DNA from 2 places in the Ruminococcus sp. 5_1_39BFAA genome. Region 1 is predicted to be linked to the other one. Evidence: predicted binding sites of a transcription regulator. Region 1 holds the regulator's gene; the other holds the start of a gene.

Region 1 (9,376 bases):
CATTTTTTATAAGATGAAAATGACTCGTAAGCAGGCAATGGAACATTACCTGAGCATTGTGAAGGAGTGTCTTGAAATCGGTGTGTCTGTACGCTGCCATTTGGAGGACATTACAAGGGCTGATATTTACGGCTATGTGATTCCCTTCTGTCTGGAGCTGATGAAGCTGCGGCAGCAGTACGGCATCCCGGTAAAGGTGCGTTGCTGTGATACCATGGGTTATGGAGTAAACTATCCGGGAGCCGTTATCCCACGTTCCGTACCTGGCATTATTTATGGTATCATGGTTCATGCAGGTGTTCCTTCCGAGCTGATCGAGTGGCACGGACATAACGATTTCTACAAAGCAGTAAGCAATTCCACTACAGCATGGCTTTACGGCGCCTGCGGTGTAAATACTTCTTTGTTCGGTATCGGAGAGCGTACCGGAAACACGCCGCTGGAGGCTATGGTATTTGAATACGCACAGCTTCGTGGAAACCTTGGTGGAATGGATACCGGAGTTATTACCGAGCTTGCCGAGTATTATGAAAAGGAAATCGGCTATCACATTCCTGAGCGAACCCCATTTGTGGGAAAAAATTTCAATGTGACGAGGGCTGGCATCCATGCAGATGGCCTGCTGAAAAATGAGGAGATTTATAACATTTTTGATACGGAGAAATTCCTGAACAGGCCTGTTGAAGTAGCTGTTTCCAATACATCGGGAGCAGCAGGGATCGCCCACTGGATCGATGCCCATTATCGTCTCAGCGCTGACAAAAAGATTGACAAAAACAGCGAACTTGTTACAATGATAAAGGTATGGGTAGATAAGCAGTATGAGGAAGGCCGTGTGACCGTTCTTTCCGACCCGGAGCTGGAGGAGGTCGTAGCAGATGCCTGCAGCCGTCTGGGAATTACCCTTTCGTAAAAACTTAAATATTTGGAGGAGATTATGAAGAAAATTCAGATGCAGACGCCTCTTGTGGAGATGGACGGAGATGAGATGACCAGAATTCTCTGGAAAATGATCAAGGACGAGCTTCTTGTTCCTTATATTGATTTGAATACAGAGTATTATGACCTTGGTCTGGAATACCGCAATGAGACAGATGACCAGGTAACGATCGATGCAGCCGAGGCGACTAAGAAATACGGCGTGGCTGTAAAATGCGCTACCATCACCCCGAATAAGGCGAGAATGTCAGAGTATAATCTGAAAAAAATGTATAAAAGCCCTAACGGAACTATCCGTGCCATTCTGGACGGAACTGTTTTCCGTGCGCCCATTGTGGTAAAAGGAATCGAGCCATGTGTAAAGAATTGGAAAAAGCCAATCACTCTGGCACGTCACGCATACGGTGATGTATACAAAAATTCAGAAATGTACATTGACAAGCCGGGAGATGCCATGCTGGTATTCAAGGGTGAGGACGGAGAAGAGCGCTGTGAGCTGATCCAGCATTTTGACGGACCGGGTGTTCTCCAGGGCGTACATAACCTGGATGATTCCATTGTAAGTTTTGCAAGATGCTGCTTTAATTATGCTCTTGATACAAAGCAGGATTTATGGTTTGGAAGCAAGGATACCATTTCCAAAACATATGACGGAAGATTTAAAGAGATCTTTAACCAGATTTACGAGAACGAGTTTAAGGATAAATTTGAGGCAGCAGGACTGACGTATTTCTACAGCCTGATCGATGACATTGTTGCACGTGTGATGAAGGCTGAGGGCGGCTTTATCTGGGCTTGTAAAAATTATGACGGCGATGTGATGAGCGATATGGTTTCCTCAGCATTCGGTTCCCTTGCCATGATGACCTCTGTTCTGGTGTCACCTCACGGCTACTATGAGTATGAGGCGGCTCACGGTACTGTACAGAGACATTATTACCGTCATTTAGAGGGCGGCGAGACATCCACCAACTCTGTGGCTACAATTTTTGCATGGACAGGTGCGCTGAGAAAGCGCGGTGAGCTTGATGAAAATAAAGAGCTGGCAGAATTTGCAGATAAGCTGGAGAAAGCAACTCTTTCTACCATTGAGAGCGGCAAAATGACAAAGGATCTGGCTCTGATCACCAGCCTGAAGGATGTGACAGTCCTCAACAGTAAAGATTTTATTCTGGCAATAAAAGAAAATCTGGATAAGATGATGTAAAACGAAATCATGATGCGCATCTTTGCAGCCTTGCGGATGAATTTGAAATCCTCCGCAAGGCTTTTTTGGGGCTTTTTTGCCCTTATTCTATTGCTGTTTAGCACGTTAACGTTGAAAAATCAAGCGTTTTATGATAAAATAAATTATTAGGGCAATCGGGAATTTTCAGGAGGAGTTTAGCTAATGAAAAAGAAAATTAAGAATGAGTCCATACGCTTTCTAATGTGCAGCCTTATTCTGATTTCGGTTTTGTGCGTTGGTATTTTTTCTTTTCTGGCAGTTTATATGAACAAGAAAAGCACGCAAACGCTGTACGAAGTGGCTATGATTTATATGTCCGGCCTGAATAAGCAGATTTCCCTGCACTTTGAAACAACACTTGACCTGCGTCTGGATCAGGTGGCTGCTTTTACCGAAAGGATCCCATCCGGAACTGTTTCAGACAGAGAGACTGTGCAGGAGACTTTAGCTCATGATGCCCGTGCCCGTGGATTTGACTATCTGGGACTTTGTGCTGCAGACGGAACCATGGATATGATCTATGGTGAAGTGGTAGAATCGCTGAATCCGGAATTATTTCTGGAATCATTAAATGCGGGGGAGAGAAAGGTGTCTGCAGGCCTGGATGAGAAGGGAAACAGTGTTGTCCTGATGGGGATTCCGGCGTCTTATTACATGGAAGATGGCAGAGAATGTGCTGCTTTGGTGGCAGCCTTTCCTGTGGAGTATATTAGTGAGGCACTTTCTTTGGACGCAGATGATGATATGGTGTATTCCTATGTGATACGTCGGGACGGAAGTTTCGTGATTCGTAATTTTGATGCGTACCGCAACAACTATTTTGACCGGGTACGCGCCGTTTACAAGGACGTGAACGGAATGGATACGGAGCAGTATATTCAAGAACTCCAGGAAGCTATGACGGAAGGAGAGGATTATTCCAGTGAATTTGAAATCTACGGGGAGAAGCGGTATCTGTACTGCAGTGCTTTGCCTTATTCGGAATGGCATCTGCTCACTTTCATAACCGGTGATCAGCTGGACAGTATTATTAGCCGTTTCAGCAGTCAGTGGGTTTTTATATCTCTTTGCTGCTGCTTCTTGATTTTAGGTCTGCTGCTATTTGTCTTTTCTATGTATCTAAAAATGACACAGAAACAGGTACAGGAACTGCACAAGGCACAGATGGAGGCGGAACAGGCCAACAAGGCAAAGAGTGAATTCCTGTCTAACATGAGCCACGATATCCGAACACCTATGAATGCAATTGTTGGAATGACGACCATTGCCGGCGCCAATATCGAAAATACGCAGCAGGTACAAAACTGTCTTAAGAAAATAGCTCTTTCCAGCAGGCATTTACTGGGACTTATCAATGACATACTGGATATGTCCAAGATTGAAAGCGGTAAAATGAATCTGAATATGGAACGATTCTCTTTACGGGAAGTAATGGATAATATTGTCAATATTGTCCAACCGCAGGTAAGGGGAAAAAGGCAGCAGTTCGATGTATTTATCCATGACATTTCCGTGGAAGATGTATATGGCGACAGTGTTCGTCTCAATCAGGTGCTGCTGAATCTCCTGTCTAATGCCATTAAATTTACTCCCGAAGGCGGATCTATTCAGTTGTCTATGAGTGAGAAAGAATCTCCAAAAGGAGATGATTACATCAGGATCCATCTGCAGGTGAAAGACAATGGAATCGGAATGTCAGAAGAATTCCAGACGCGGATTTTTGAGTCCTTTATCCGGGAGGATAACGCGCGCGTACATAAGACTGAAGGAAGCGGTCTGGGTATGGCCATTACCAAGTACATTATAGATGCGATGGGCGGTACGATTGAGCTTAACAGTAAACAGGGTGAGGGAACGGAGTTTGATGTCTCACTTGATTTTGAAAAGGCTGCTGATTTGGATGTTGAGATGATACTGCCGGAGTGGAACATGCTGGTAGTGGATGATGACCAGCAGTTGTGTGAAAGTACCGTTTTATCTCTTGAGTCTATCGGAATTCATGCGGAATGGACATTGAATGGTGAGTCTGCAGTCAGACTGATAGAGATGCGCCATAAAGCGCATGATGATTACCATATCATTCTTTTGGACTGGAAACTGCCGGGGATGGATGGAATTGAGACAGCTCGGGAGATACGCCGGAAATACGGGGATGATATTCCGATTCTGCTTATATCTGCCTATGACTGGAGTGAAATTGATGAAGAGGCCAAGGCTGCCGGTATCAACGGATTTATCTCCAAACCGTTGTTCCGCTCCACGCTTTTTTACGGATTAAAGCCTTATGCCGATATTTCTATGGATCTGACAGACGCTGAAGAACCCAGGATGGACTTTACCGGCAAAAGGATTCTTCTGGCGGAGGATAATGAGCTGAACTGGGAAATTGCAGAAGAACTGCTGAAGGGCTTGGGATTGGAGCTTGAATGGGCGGAAAACGGCAGAATCTGTGTGGAAAAATTTCAGCAGTCCGAACCGGGATTCTATGATGCGATTCTTATGGATCTGCGGATGCCGGAAATGACAGGTTACGAGGCGGCAGATGCAATTCGTGCTCTGGATCGGCCTGATGCGGACATTCCTATTATTGCTATGACTGCAGATGCTTTTTTGGATGATATTGAGCGCTGCATGGAACATGGCATGAATGCCCATGTGGCAAAGCCGATTGATATGAAAGTAGTGGAGCACCTGCTGGAAAAATATCTGAACAGCTAAGATCATACGTGGATGAAGAAGCAGCGGAAAAAAGTCCGTACTCTTTCGAAGTGGAAGAGTATGGACTTCTTCAATACATAAATATGCTGATTCGATTGTAGTTTAGTCTGTTCCTGCAAGCTCCTCCCATTTTTCATAAAGAGTTTCTAATTCTTCTGCAATAGCAGCCTTTTCCTTGCTCAGTCTGGTACATTCCGCCACGTTGGTGCAAACCTCCGGTAAAACCATCGTCTCATCAATCTCACTGTCACGGCTTTCCAGTTCCTCGATCCGGGCTTCCACCTTTTTCAGCTCATTTTCACGTTTTCGCTTCTGCGCCTGCTCTTCCTTTTTCTGCTGCCAGGAAAGCTTGTTTTCGGAGGTCTGGCGGACCTCTGATACAACCTGGGCAGAAGGTGCGTATTTCTGGGTCATTTCATCTTTCTTTTCCAGATAGTAATCATAATCCCCGATGTAATTAACAATGGTCTGATTTGTTAAGTCCAGGATCCTGGTGGCAGTCTGGTTGATAAAATAACGGTCATGGGAAACATAAAATACAGTTCCCGTATAGCTGTTCAGCGCTTCCTCCAGAATTTCCTTGGAGGCGATGTCGAGATGGTTGGTAGGCTCATCGAGAATGAGAAAATTCGCTTCGGAAAGCATCAGCTTTGCCAGGGAAACGCGTCCTCTTTCCCCGCCGGAGAGGGCGGAAATCTCTTTGAAAACGTCATCACCTGTAAATAAAAACGCTGCCAGCATATTGCGGATTTCTGTTTCCGTAAGAGTAGGATACGTATCAGAAATTTCCTGGAATATGGTCTTTTCCATATGAAGCACATGATGCTCCTGGTCATAATAACCAATCTGAACCTTGGAGCCAAGGGTGAATTTTCCGGCATCCGCAGCCACGATTCCATTAAGGATCTTCAGAATCGTAGTTTTTCCTGTTCCGTTATTTCCGATAAGAGCCACACGCTCGCCGCGTTTCAGCTCAAAGGAGATATCGGTAAAAAGAGTCTGTCCGGGAAAAGCCTTGGAAAGCCCTTCCACACTTAAAACATCGTTTCCGCTGATGTACCGCGGCTCCAGGGAAATACGCATCTGGTTCTGAACCTCAACCGGCTTCTCAATACGCTGTATCTTATCCAGCATTTTTTCACGGCTCTCCGCACGCCGGATGGACTTTTCGCGGTTAAAAGAACGAAGCTTTGTGATAACAGCTTCCTGGTGCTTGATCTCTCTTTGCTGGTTTAAATATGCCTTGTACTGGGCATCCCGAAGCTGTGCCTTTTTCAGGGCAAATGCGGAATAGTTTCCGCTGTACATCCTCATTTCTCCGGCTTCGATCTCCACAACCTTTGTTACCACCTTATCGAGAAAATAGCGGTCATGGGATACGATGAAGACAGCTCCCGGATAGTTCAGAAGATAGGTTTCCAGCCAGGTGATGCTCTCCATATCCAGATGGTTGGTAGGCTCATCGAGAAGCAGGATATCCGGCTTGGAAAGAAGAAGCTTTCCCAGGGCAACGCGGGTTTTCTGACCGCCGGAGAGGGTTTCAATCTGCTTTTCAAAATCCTCCTCATCAAAGCCGAGACCCTTCAGGACACCGGTGATCTCGCTTTTGTAGGCATAACCGTTTTCCAGCTCAAACTGGTGGGTGAGCCGGGTGTATGTATTCATCAGTTCTTCCAGCTTTTCACCGGATACGTATTTCATTTCCTGCTCAAGAGTGCGGATCCGGTTTTCCATATCGAGAATATATTGTTTGGTGGTCAACAGCTCTTCGTAGATAGTATGGTGTCCGTGGATATCCTGATACTGTGCCAGATAGCCGATGTTTTTATCTTTGGAAAGGACTACGTTTCCGGAATCAGCAGGAAGCTCCTGCATGATGATACGCAGAAGAGTGGTTTTTCCGGCACCGTTATTTCCGATCAGGGCCGCTTTTTCACGTTCCTCTATATGAAAAGAGGCATCTCTAAGAATCACTTTTTCTCCAAATGCCTTACAGATGCTCTGGCATGACAAAATCATAATTACCTCCTTTAGCCCAATAAACAATATCCCTATTATACCCAATTTCATGCTATTTTCAAATGATAATTGGCAAAATATCAAAAAAATAGCAAAAATTTGGTTAATCAGCACAACTTTAATTGACAATAAAATGTCAGTTCGTTATAATTAACATAGTATTGTAAGGAGGAGAACATTTGTGGAGGCTAAAGAAATTTCGAGAGCAGTGATTAAAAGGCTGCCTCGATATTATAGATATTTGGGAGAGCTGATGGAAGAAAACGTGGAGCGTATTTCCTCCAATGATCTGAGTAAAAAAATGCACGTCACAGCATCGCAGATACGGCAGGATCTTAATAATTTCGGCGGTTTTGGACAGCAGGGCTATGGTTATAATGTGAGATATCTGTACGCAGAGATCGGTAAGATCCTGGGTCTGGATACCATACATCCCATGATCATCCTGGGTGCAGGTAATCTGGGACAGGCACTTGCCAATTATGTGGATTTTGAAAAAAGAGGTTTTCGTCTGGTTGGCATTTTCGATGTGAATCCTGTGCTGGAAGGGATTGCAGTGCGGGGCATTGAGATTCAGATGGTAAGTGAGCTGCCATTGTTTCTTAAAGAAAATCCGGTGGAGATCGCCATTCTCACGCTGCCGAAGAATAAGGCGAAGGACATGGCAAATGTGCTGATCGACAATGGAATCAAAGCAATCTGGAACTTTGCACACATTGACCTTGACGCACCGGAGGATGTGATCGTGGAGAACGTACATCTTTCGGAAAGTCTGATGGCATTATCCTATAATCTGAGCCAGTATCGAAAAGAACATGTTGATAAATAAACAAATTCATGCAAACAAAAAGGGCTGACGCCGTTCTCTGGTTTCAAGTAAGAGAGACGTGCGGCAGCCTTTCATACTTTATGCAAAGAAAGTCGGGTGATCAATATGAAAGAAGTGGTAACCTGCAGGCAAATGAAGGCTCTGGATGAGAAAACGATACGTGGAAAAGGAATTCCCTCTCTTGTGCTGATGGAGCGTGCTGCCTTAAAGGTCGCGGAGGAGCTGGAAGACCTCTGTACCCAACAGGAGAAAATCCTGGTAGTGTGCGGCAGCGGCAATAACGGCGGAGACGGGATCGCCATAGCCAGGATACTTTTTCTGAAGGGATATGAATGTGAAATTTATTTTATTGGAAATCAAGAGAAAATGACAGCAGAAACGGCTGCTCAGTGGGAGGTTGCATGCAATTATCATGTACCTGTTACGAATAACCCCAAATGGGATGAATATACTACTATAATAGATGCCGTCTTTGGCGTTGGACTTTCCAGGCCCATTCAGGGCAGGTACGGGGAAATCATTGAAGAGATGAATAAGGTCCATGCCAGAAAAGTGGCGGTAGATATCCCCTCCGGTATAAACGGAGACACGGGGGAGGTGCTGGGATGCGCCTTTCATGCAGACCTGACCGTGACCTTTGCCTTTTTGAAGAGAGGGCTGCTCTTTTTCCCTGGACGGATGTATGCGGGAAAAACTGTTGTGGCGGATATCGGCATCTACCGATCACCGGAGGTACCCGTGGAGGCTTGGTACGTGGAAACAAAAGATTTAGCTCTTTTGCCGAAGCGGGTTCCCTGGGGAAACAAAGGAACCTTCGGGAAGGTTTTACTGGTGACCGGGAGTAAGGGAATGTGCGGAGCCGCTTACTTAAGCGCAGCCGCAGCCCTGAAAACGGGCGCAGGCATGGTAAAGATTCAGACTGTGGAGGAGAACCGCCAGCCCCTGCAGACCATGCTCCCGGAGGCAATGGTAACATGCAGCTTTGAAGAAGAGGAAAATAAAAAAAATCTGGACTGGTGCGATGTGGTTGTGATCGGACCTGGACTTGGAACCGGAGCGGAGAGCAGAAAGCGTGCACATTATTTTCTGTCCAAAGCCTGTGAAACGGGAAAACCTGTCATCCTGGATGCGGACGGTCTGAATCTTTTGGCAATGAATCCCCAGTGGCGGGTATTTTTGAATGAAAATACAGTGGTTACGCCTCATTTGGGGGAGATGAGCCGTCTCTGCTGCCATCCGGTGGAGGAGATCAAAAGAAATATTGCGGAAACCGCCAATGCTTTTGCCGGGGAGACGAAAGCGGTCTGTGTGCTGAAGGATGCCTGTACGGTAATCGCGGATGGAAAGGGAAAGCTGTATCTGAACCGCTCAGGCAATGCAGGTCTTGCCACAGCAGGAAGCGGAGATGTACTCTCTGGTATTCTTGCCGGCGTGTTCTGTATGTATCTGGCGGCAGAGGAGCCTGTTGACAATGGAATGAAGGCAGCTCTTTCTGTGTACCTTCACGGAAAATGCGCAGACTGGTATGGAGAGAAGAACGGCATCAGAGGCATGACAGCGGGAGATTTGACAGGGATTTTGCCCCAAGTGCTCCGGGAAAACGAAAAATAGAGAGCAGCACAAAGAGATACGGGAGGATGAGA
Region 2 (9,376 bases), on a different contig from region 1:
TATATTTTGCATTACGCAACAGACAAGAAAGCTCTGGACTACATCACGAATCCAGATAAAACAGATGAAAAACTTCTGGTTTCCAGTTTTGGCTGTTCTCCGGAAACTGCAGATCTTGAATTTTCTATGACAAGAGAAATGGCAAAAAAGAATGGAATGGACAAAGGTGATAACCTGGCATTTCATCTGATCCAGTCATTTAAACCTGGAGAAGTTGATGCCGAAACTGCCCATCGCTTAGGACAGCAATTTGCAGATGAAGTACTGAAAGGGAAATATGAATGCGTGATCAGTACCCATATTGACAAAAATCATATCCATAACCACATCATCTTTAATGCAGCAAGTTTTGTTGATCATCACAAATATATTTCCAATAAGCGGAGCTACCATAAAATCTGCCGGATCAGTAATCGCATTTGCTATGAAAATGGACTTGCCACCAGTATGCCAACCGGAGAAAAAGGTAAAAGCTATAAAGAGAACATGGAATATCATCGTGGCACCAGTTGGAAAGCCAAACTACGTGTTGCAGTTGATAAGGCAATCTGGACTTCCATCAACTATGAGGAATTTCTACAAAAAATGCAGTTAGCCGGATATGAAGTCCGCCAAGGAAAACACCTGTCCTTCCGTGCACCGGAGCAGAAGAATTTCCTTTTAGTTCCTGCACTTTCCGAATCCCTTTTAACAGGGAATTTCCATTTCTAACAACCCCAAGAGAATCCTGCATAGCCTGATTTATTTCCTGCATTTCTTCCTACATCTACAAGATAATCTGCTACATGAGAAATAAATTCTATATTATGTTCAATAATTAATACAGGTATATGTATTAAGTTAAAAGAATAAACCCGTAAACAGCAGATCCCCTGCAAAGCTTGAAAACTCTGCAGGGGAACACATAAATTTTATTTTCCCTATGTAATCATCTCCGGTTTCATCTTTCAAAAACAGGTATATCCGAAACATCCCGCTTTTCATTACGGATATAATCCTGATTATACGGGAATCTGGCAACCTTTGCGCGAACCTTCATCTGGCGGGTTCCCGGCGTTCCCCAGAGTATTTCAAGCTCCGTCCCTTCTTTGGCATATTCTGCGGAAATAAAGGCCAAAGAAATCATGCTGTTATAGGTATAAGAGATGATTTTTCCGCTTGTGATCCCGATCTCCTTATCTGCAGCCAGCACCTTATCCGCCCGGTACTCAAAACCAAACTCTCTGACACAGAAATAGTATTCAAGAGCGCATGGTTTGGTAATATCCTCGCAGGGTTCCTCCCCAGGGCTGAGCATGGTTGCAAAGACTTCTGCCACATCCTTGGCGTTCCATTCCAGGGTTACGCATTTTTTTTGTGGCTTTTTCGACATTTCAAGGAGGGCTTCTTTTCCAATGAAGTCATGATTATATTTAATCAGGAAATCCCATCCCACATCATAGGGAGTAACAAAGCGAGCCTGAAGATCATCCCCCACACTTCCGAGAAGCCTTCGATTGAGATTGAACATGGATAACTGAGGCACTGTGCGCATATATTCTGTCATTTTCTCGCTGGTTTCCAGCCACGGAAGCGGATAGTGAAGATTGATATTCGGGAATCCGGCCTCCGTATGGTTAAACATGTTATAAGCCTGGAGCCCAAGCTTTCTTGCTCCCAGCTTTTCACCTGCCGCCCATACCAGATTATAGATCTCCGCATAATCCGCCATATCTCCGTGAATTTCATAAGCAAGGTTGCCGGACATGCCAAGCCGGATGATGCGTACCTGTTTTCCGTTTACCTCCTGGATTCTATGTCTGCCGAATTTGATGTCGTGAAGATTGGCCTGGAATGCGTTTTCCAGAATCTCTAAGGACTTTTCACCGTCAATCTGGATAAAATATTCCTTTCCGCTCATGTTTTCGCCATGCACATCCAGATCTGATGTATTGACATAATAAGAGATCACCGGATCAAGCCAGTAGGTTCTGTAACGATCTTCTCCGATACGGATTACAACGCCGTCTGTCAGAATCTGACCTTTCTCATTGCACATTACGGCATGGCGTATGCCGTTCATTCCCAGCGTGGTAAAATCATTTGTACAGACCTGTCCCATTAATTTAACGGCATCCGGTCCGTATACATCATAAATGGGGGATGTCATAAGTGCCGTTCCAATCCATGCGCTGGTCTGATATGCCTTGATCTCATCCTCCACGCCCGTATAAGCATATGCCGTAATAAAAGATCCCTGTGGGAACAATAAGGTGGCGCCTTCCAGCGCCGGATTCATCATTTCTGCCATTTTTTCGTCCTCCTACTGTTTTTAATTATCTGTAGATGTTCTTGTTCCGATTAAATGATTTTCCATATCTTCAAACATTTCTCTTACCGTGATGGGCTTTTGCCCTGTCAGCTTTTCAAAATCATCTGTAAATGTACTCATTTGATTCAGACGGATTGCCCTGCCAAAGGACACCATTCCATCTGAGCAAAATGGAAAGTTCTTCGCCGTGTCCGCCCACATTTCCTCCGTTGTCCTTGGAACGCCGATGGAGTCAAAGAACTCATACATCTCATCATCGTTGATATATTGATATTCCGTCTTTTTACCCGTAACCTCCGAGGCGATTGCCATGTACTGTGCAATTGTCAGAAGCTCAGCTCCATTTATATCAACAATTCGATCCTCCCAATCAGACATTGCCGCACAGGCTGCCGCAAGCGCACAGTCATCCCTCGAAACAAATGCCATTTTCCCATCCCCCATGTTATTACGGATGATGCCGTTTGTATTTTCAATTGCTTCCACAAATGTGGAGACCATTGCTTCCGCATATTGGGAATCCCGAAGAATCAAATAATGGATGGGCTGTTTTTTGATATACCCTTCGGTCCATACATGATCGTTTACTTCGTAAGCATTGATATCCTCATGTCCGGCTCCTACAATCGATGTATAAACCAGTTTGTTTACACCTGCCGCCACAGCCGCATCAATTGCAATTTTATGTGCCGCTCTTCTTTTCGGTCCAACGAATGGCATGGAGATCAGAATAACTGTATCCGCATCTTTAAATGCTTCCGTCAGTTTTTCCGCATTGTTAAAATCGGCAATTCTGGTTTCAATGCCCATTGCCTGGTATTTTTCAAGACCATTTTTTGTTGGAGCCGTAAAAATCAAAGCTTCATGAGGATATTTTTCCAGCAATACACGGGCTGATCTGCTTCCAAAATTTCCGTCTACTCCATTTAACAATATCTTTTTCATAAAAAATAATCCTTTCAACTATATAGTTATAATATTAAAAAATCGATACCCCTTTATAGGATGCTCCCTCCGCTCTTTTTATTGCCTCCTTCCTTTTGTCTGAATTATATTATATCCTCTCTAACTGTCGGCGCCTGAACAGTATTTCCTATATATTTATAGTAAAGCAGTTGCCATCTCCCGTCATCAGTTATATAATTCATTTATACCGTCTTTTTTCGTCAAAAATAACCAAAGGAGTATTTTGCAATGAAATCTATGAGCATTTCTGTCATCCTTGACTGGATTCCTGATAAATACAGGATTTTTTATAAATCTACGGGCTTAGATCAATTATTCCGGCATGCCCGCATGTTTGATGATTCCATGGAAATAATCGATAATGATTTTCTGTATTTAACACAAGAGAGCTCTTTCCTTGATAGGGAATGGGATATACGTAAGCCCCGGTTCCTGATTTTCTGTACCAAAACCGGATCAAAGGAGGGACAGATAAACCCTTCCTGGATGGAGCATGCCGCCATCTTATATACGGACGAGCCTTTTCATAAGGTATTCCGTGAGTTTCTGGATATTTTTGATAAGTACTATGCCTGGTATGAGCAATGCCTAAAGATAATTATCGAAAACAAAGATGTTTCAGATCTGCTTGATTATGCGGCCACCTTTCTTTGCAACCCGATTGCCCTTTTTGATCCAACCGGAAAGCTGCTGCATTATACCGGGAAATTTCAGGAAAAAATCGAGGGAACTCTCTGGGACGAGGTTATCAATTTCGGCTTTACACCGACAGAATCCATATATCCTGACGAACATCAGAGAATTATGCAGGAAATTCACAGCGGAAACCGCTTAATCTCCAGCGTCTTTCGTCAGGATCCATCCCATCACTCTCTGACCGCTCCGCTTTATTTTGAGGGAAAAAACTTTGGAGCATTCGGTACGACAGATGTGAACGGTCCCTTTACGGAAGCACAAAAGGCTTTGTTATTAGAAGTCGTTCATTTTACAGAGCTTGCTATGAATCACCAGATTCAGCCTTTTCTTTTGCAGGATGAAGAAAACTATTATGTTATACGGCTTTTACAGGGATATCCGGCAGATGAGCTTTCTACCTCTTATTATCTCCAAGCCAGAAATTATACGAACGAGGATATTTGGTATCTTTATCAATTTTCCCTTCCGGAATCTGACGTCTCGGATACCCGTCAGTCTGCCTATATTCATCAGATAAAAAACATTCTGCCTCATGGAGTTGTCCTCTATTTTGAACATTCTATTGTTGCGGTTTGCCGCAGGCGGGATTTTGATCCTGATTATGAAAAATCATACGCCGCACTGGAGGATTTGCTAAAACGGCTTTCCCTTAAGGTCTATATAAGCACCCGTTTTTTTAGATTCACGGAGCTTTCCGTGGCATATGGACAATGCAGGCTTATGAAATCTTACCCTTTGGAGCCTCAAAAACATATTCAAAGGTTTGATGAAGCCTTTCCGCATGTTTTATATGGTGTCCTTAAGGAAAAAAACTCCTTGCCGGGCTTCTGCCACCCAGCTGTTTTATCCCTGTGGCAAAGCCATATGGAGCAGGATCTCACACTCATTCATAATTTAAAATGCTATCTTATCAACGGAAGAAATATAGCGGAGACTGCCCGGACGCTTCATCTTCATAGAAACACCTTGATCTACCGGCTACGAAAAATCGAAGACCTGCTCCATATTTCACTGGATTACCTGGATGAAAATATGCTTCTCTATTTATTAATATCCTGCTTCATCTGCGAAACACTCTAATTTGGACATCCTCCTATGCTTGAAATTTGGCTTGCGACAGCAATTTCATTGCAACATAGGAAGATTTTCATTTATTTTGTGATTCTTACTTTTGATTGTTTCCAAACTGAGGGAGTAACAGCCCACAGAGGAACATAATTACCATACATATGGATGCAAGCATAAACAACAAACTATAATTTTCTCCCGCAATCGGTGTTAAGATATAAGTTGGAATCAAAACAGCTCCAAGAAGCTGTAATGTAGAGATGACACCCGCCGCACTTCCTGCATATTTAGTTCCAAGTCCTTCTAACAAAACCGGTGCGGAAAGGAAAATAGGCATTGACGCTCCAAGCATAATTCCAGTATAAAGAACCAGTATGTGTAAAACGAATATGGACGGAAATCTCCAACACATAATAGTTCCGGCAAAACTCAACACGGCAGCTCCTGATACAAACACTTTAACATTTTTGATTTTAGAGAATACAATGGGACCTGTAATAGAACCAATACAATTTCCCAATGTCAACATAGATGCAATCGTACCACATACTTTCAAATCTATTCCATACATGGTCTGCAATGCTACCGGCATAAAAGTGGATAAAGTTACCGTACTGCCAAGAACCATCATAATGCAAATAGAAACCAGCCATATACCTTTATTAGAAAGTACTACCTTAAGAGAATCCCCAATGGAAGGTTGATTTTCCTGATCTATCTTCTCCCTTTCTTCCATTGTATCCTCTGGCCTATCTTTCACAAAAAGCAACCATAAAACAAATACACTAATACAGAATATTGCTGATACAATAAAAGCAGATGTCCTGCTATCAAACAAAACTGCCGTCGTTGCTGTCGCAAAGGCTCCCGGAAGTTGTCCGCAAAATGCAAATATGCCCATCAAAATCCCTAGCTTTTCCTGCTCAAACCAACTTGCAGTAATCTTGGATGCATTAATATTGACAAACATATTGGAGAAACCGGTTAATGCCATGCAAAGAAAAAATGGCATATAGCTATTTGCAAAAACTCTCCCAATCATTCCTATTCCAGCTATAACAAATGAAATATTAATGACTTTCTTTGAACCAACCTTGTCAGAAATCATTCCTCCTACAAAACTCAAGAAAATTGCTACAATCATAGGCGCCGTAAATAAGGATGAAAACTGCGATGTTGTAAGTCCAAAAGATTGTATTAGTTCCGGGGCAAACACGGATAACTGGTATTGTGCATAACTTCCCGGCATATATGCAAGACACATAATCGTAAATACCAGCCATTTTCTATTTTTTTTACTCATGGAAACTCCCTTCATTCTTCAAAGCCATACGGACAAGAACTAATATCATAATTTTTATTCTCAACCAGATCATTTAATGGAAATTTTGCAATTACTGCACGGATATCCTTTATACGCTTTCCATAATCGCCCCATTTTACAATCACTTCTTCGCCCTCTTTGGCATATTCCATATCTATGGTACATTCAGAAATCATTTTATGATAATGGGAACTATATACCGCACTACTGGATAAACCAATAACCTTGCCATCCCTTGTGGTAACATAGTCCTGATGTCCTCCACACATGCCCGGAACGCAACAAGGATACTCCATCTGCTTATAAGGCTCCCCCTCTCCATACAAAGATGCCTGTACATCTAAAATATCTTCCGGATTCCAAATTAAAGATACAATCATCTTTTGGGGATTTGACATTTCTTTCTCAAAAGCTTTTCTTCCAATAAAGTCATGATCCAATTTTGCCATCCATTGCCAGCCAACCTCTACCGGCGTACGGAAACGTGCACGAAGATTCTCTGGTTCAACACTTCCAGTATATGAAATATTTGCAGGTGACATTTCTACAACCTTCGGATCTTTATAGGAAGCGCTCTCAAATGATACCGTAACTTGCGGATATCCTCCAAAAGCATGATTCACCGGATAACTCCGCCATCCAAGCCTCTTTAATCCCATAGGTTTTCCGATCTCATAAGCCGCATGATATACATTGGGACCATCTTCTTTTAAACCACGAATTTCATATGCAAGTGTTCCACTCATCCCAATCCTGTTTACTTCCACTTCAATATTCAGTCCCGGAATACTTACCTTACGAAATTGCAAAAATGCTAGATCATGAAGATTCGTATTCGTAAGTTTTTCTATAATTGTTAATGACTTTGGTCCTGAAAATTGAAAGACAAAGATATCACGCATGGTCATTTTCACATCATAAGCACCAGTCTCCAACAGTTTCATTGCTGCAAATGGAAGTGCAGCCGTAATCCGATATGTATTATCGTCGTCTTTCATACTAAGACAATGAGCTGCTATCAATCCTTCTTCATCAAGCATAACCAAATGTTTATTTTTTCCGTTTTTCCATTTGCTGATGTTATTCATACAAAGTTTTGATAAAAACGCCTGTGCATCTTTTCCTTGGAATGTAATTTCAGCCCCACTAATCCCTGCATGAATATAACATGTTTCTGCCCACGATTTACAAGTTTCATACCAAGGATCAGCCTCCCAAGTATAAAGATTCCCAATATTCTGAAAATAGGTTAAAACATCTTTATACTTTGGCTCATAATCTACTCTCGCTCCAATATAATTCTCCACTACACTTTCCTCCTTATTCCGCTAATACCCCAAATCATTCCCAGCTCTGTTCCCTCTTTTGCATAGTCCGGGTTGATAAAGCCCAGTGAAATCTTGCTGTTGTAATGATAAGAAATAATCCCACTTTTTTTAATCTTGCATCACAATTATTTACTCAAATTTTCTTAACCGTCGGCGCCTGAACAGTCACATTTGATATTTATATTCTAAAACGATTGATCATCTTTGTCATTGGTTATATGATTCAACTACTAATACCTTTTTCGTTATTTTTAACCCGATTAGATAATCTTATAAAAAAATACATTCATCCATTATTCTTGATTCACTTTAAAATACTACAAAGTTTTTATGACCTCTTCATAATTGATATATCGTTTATTCAATCAAATCTCTTTGAAACCTCAACAAAAATTTTATATATTTAACCAATGGCATATCCATACTAAATCGTGATCGACGTGAATCAGCACCGCCAGATTGATGCATGTCCCATTCGGTCTGCGATTGCTAATACCGTAAATCCCATATTAATCAATAACGATACATGGGAATGCCGTTACGGTATAATAACGACAAACGGAAAAAGCCTTTATTTTCAAGGGGTTTGAGCGTTTGCCGTCATTTATTCAATTCCTTTTCCAAGTTGAAATGCGACGAGAAAATCATCGAAAAAAGGAGGTTGTTTCATTAACGACAAAATTTAATAGTGCCAGCGGTCCGGTATTGCCGGATCGCTGATTGCCGTGGGCGTTTCACTTTTACAGGTGGGCGCCCTTTTTTATACCCATTTTCAAGAGAAAGGAGATTCACATGGAATTAAACGAAATGGAAAAACGGCTGCTGTTTCAGGTTGAGGGTGACTATCAATCCAAAGTCCTGAACGAGCTTTACATGACTGCCAGATACACAAAGAATCCCGAACAGCGAAGGGCAGCGGAAAACCTGATGGCAAAGCTGCGCATCCTGACGGATGCCGAGTGCATGGACATTGTGCGGGATATTCAGAAGAATTACCGTTTGCCCTACCCACCCCGGACGATTGGGGAAAAGATTGCCGAGGCCAGGCAGCAATCCGGCGCAGAGAAATTGAAGGGGCACGACATCATGGCGCTGGAACGCTTTGACCCGGAGGTACGTCACATGATCGTCTTTGATGTGCTGTCGTATGATTCCCCTGTCGGTGACAAGGGCGATAAGATGCGCCTGTTCCTTACGGATGCCGGCTATCAGAAATTCTTAGACAGCCAGGAACGAGGTGAGGTCAAACTGAAAAACCATGCAAAGGTCTCAGGCGGGCACCTCCACTATGACCGCAGGGACCGCGCCTTGTAACGGAAATAACCGGAGAAAGGAGGCTGTGAAATGGCTGTATTCCGGGTAGAAAAAACGAAGGACTTCACGATCATGTGTAACCACCATCTGCGCAATACGGAACTGTCCTTAAAGGCAAAGGGGCTTCTCTCCCTCATGCTGTCGCTGCCGGAAGATTGGGATTATACCACAAAGGGGCTCGCCCATATCTGTAAGGACGGTGTGGATTCAATCACCACCGCCCTGAAGGAACTGGAGCGGCACGGGTATCTCACCAGGCAGCGCCTCCGCTATGAGAACGGGCAGCTCGGAGATATTGAATATACCATCCATGAAAAGCCTGTAAACGCTGAAAAACAGACGTTTCCACCTAAACGGGAAAATCCAAGA

Evidence for each region. Region 1 encodes Rex, which represses fermentation and respiration genes when NADH is low (regulators of the CRP and FNR family bind a similar motif). Its sites were predicted from a motif close to ATTGTTAANNNNTTAACAAT; they were not measured.
Region 2: a site for Rex is predicted at 3,279-3,298, ahead of ACESZH_RS19945 (NmrA family NAD(P)-binding protein). Genes of this name have one in related genera too.

The regions. Positions count from the first base shown of each region.
Region 1 covers NZ_CAXSVO010000008.1:43,364-52,739, forward strand. The annotation lists gene ACESZH_RS10635 (2-isopropylmalate synthase) at 1-913, shown strand, start outside; gene ACESZH_RS10640 (NADP-dependent isocitrate dehydrogenase) at 938-2,146, shown strand; gene ACESZH_RS10645 (response regulator) at 2,330-4,885, shown strand; gene abc-f (ribosomal protection-like ABC-F family protein) at 4,988-6,904, opposite strand; gene ACESZH_RS10655 (redox-sensing transcriptional repressor Rex) at 7,086-7,733, shown strand; gene ACESZH_RS10660 (NAD(P)H-hydrate dehydratase) at 7,839-9,344, shown strand.
Region 2 covers NZ_CAXSVO010000029.1:38,265-47,640, reverse strand. The annotation lists partial or broken gene ACESZH_RS19960 (relaxase/mobilization nuclease domain-containing protein) at 7-426, shown strand; gene ACESZH_RS19955 (hypothetical protein) at 560-733, opposite strand; gene ACESZH_RS19950 (aminomethyltransferase family protein) at 941-2,290, opposite strand; gene ACESZH_RS19945 (NmrA family NAD(P)-binding protein) at 2,312-3,256, opposite strand; gene ACESZH_RS19940 (PucR family transcriptional regulator) at 3,506-5,053, shown strand; gene ACESZH_RS19935 (nitrate/nitrite transporter) at 5,139-6,344, opposite strand; gene ACESZH_RS19930 (hypothetical protein) at 6,356-7,672, opposite strand; gene ACESZH_RS19925 (DUF5720 family protein) at 8,486-9,007, shown strand; gene ACESZH_RS19920 (DUF6017 domain-containing protein) at 9,038-9,376, shown strand, end outside.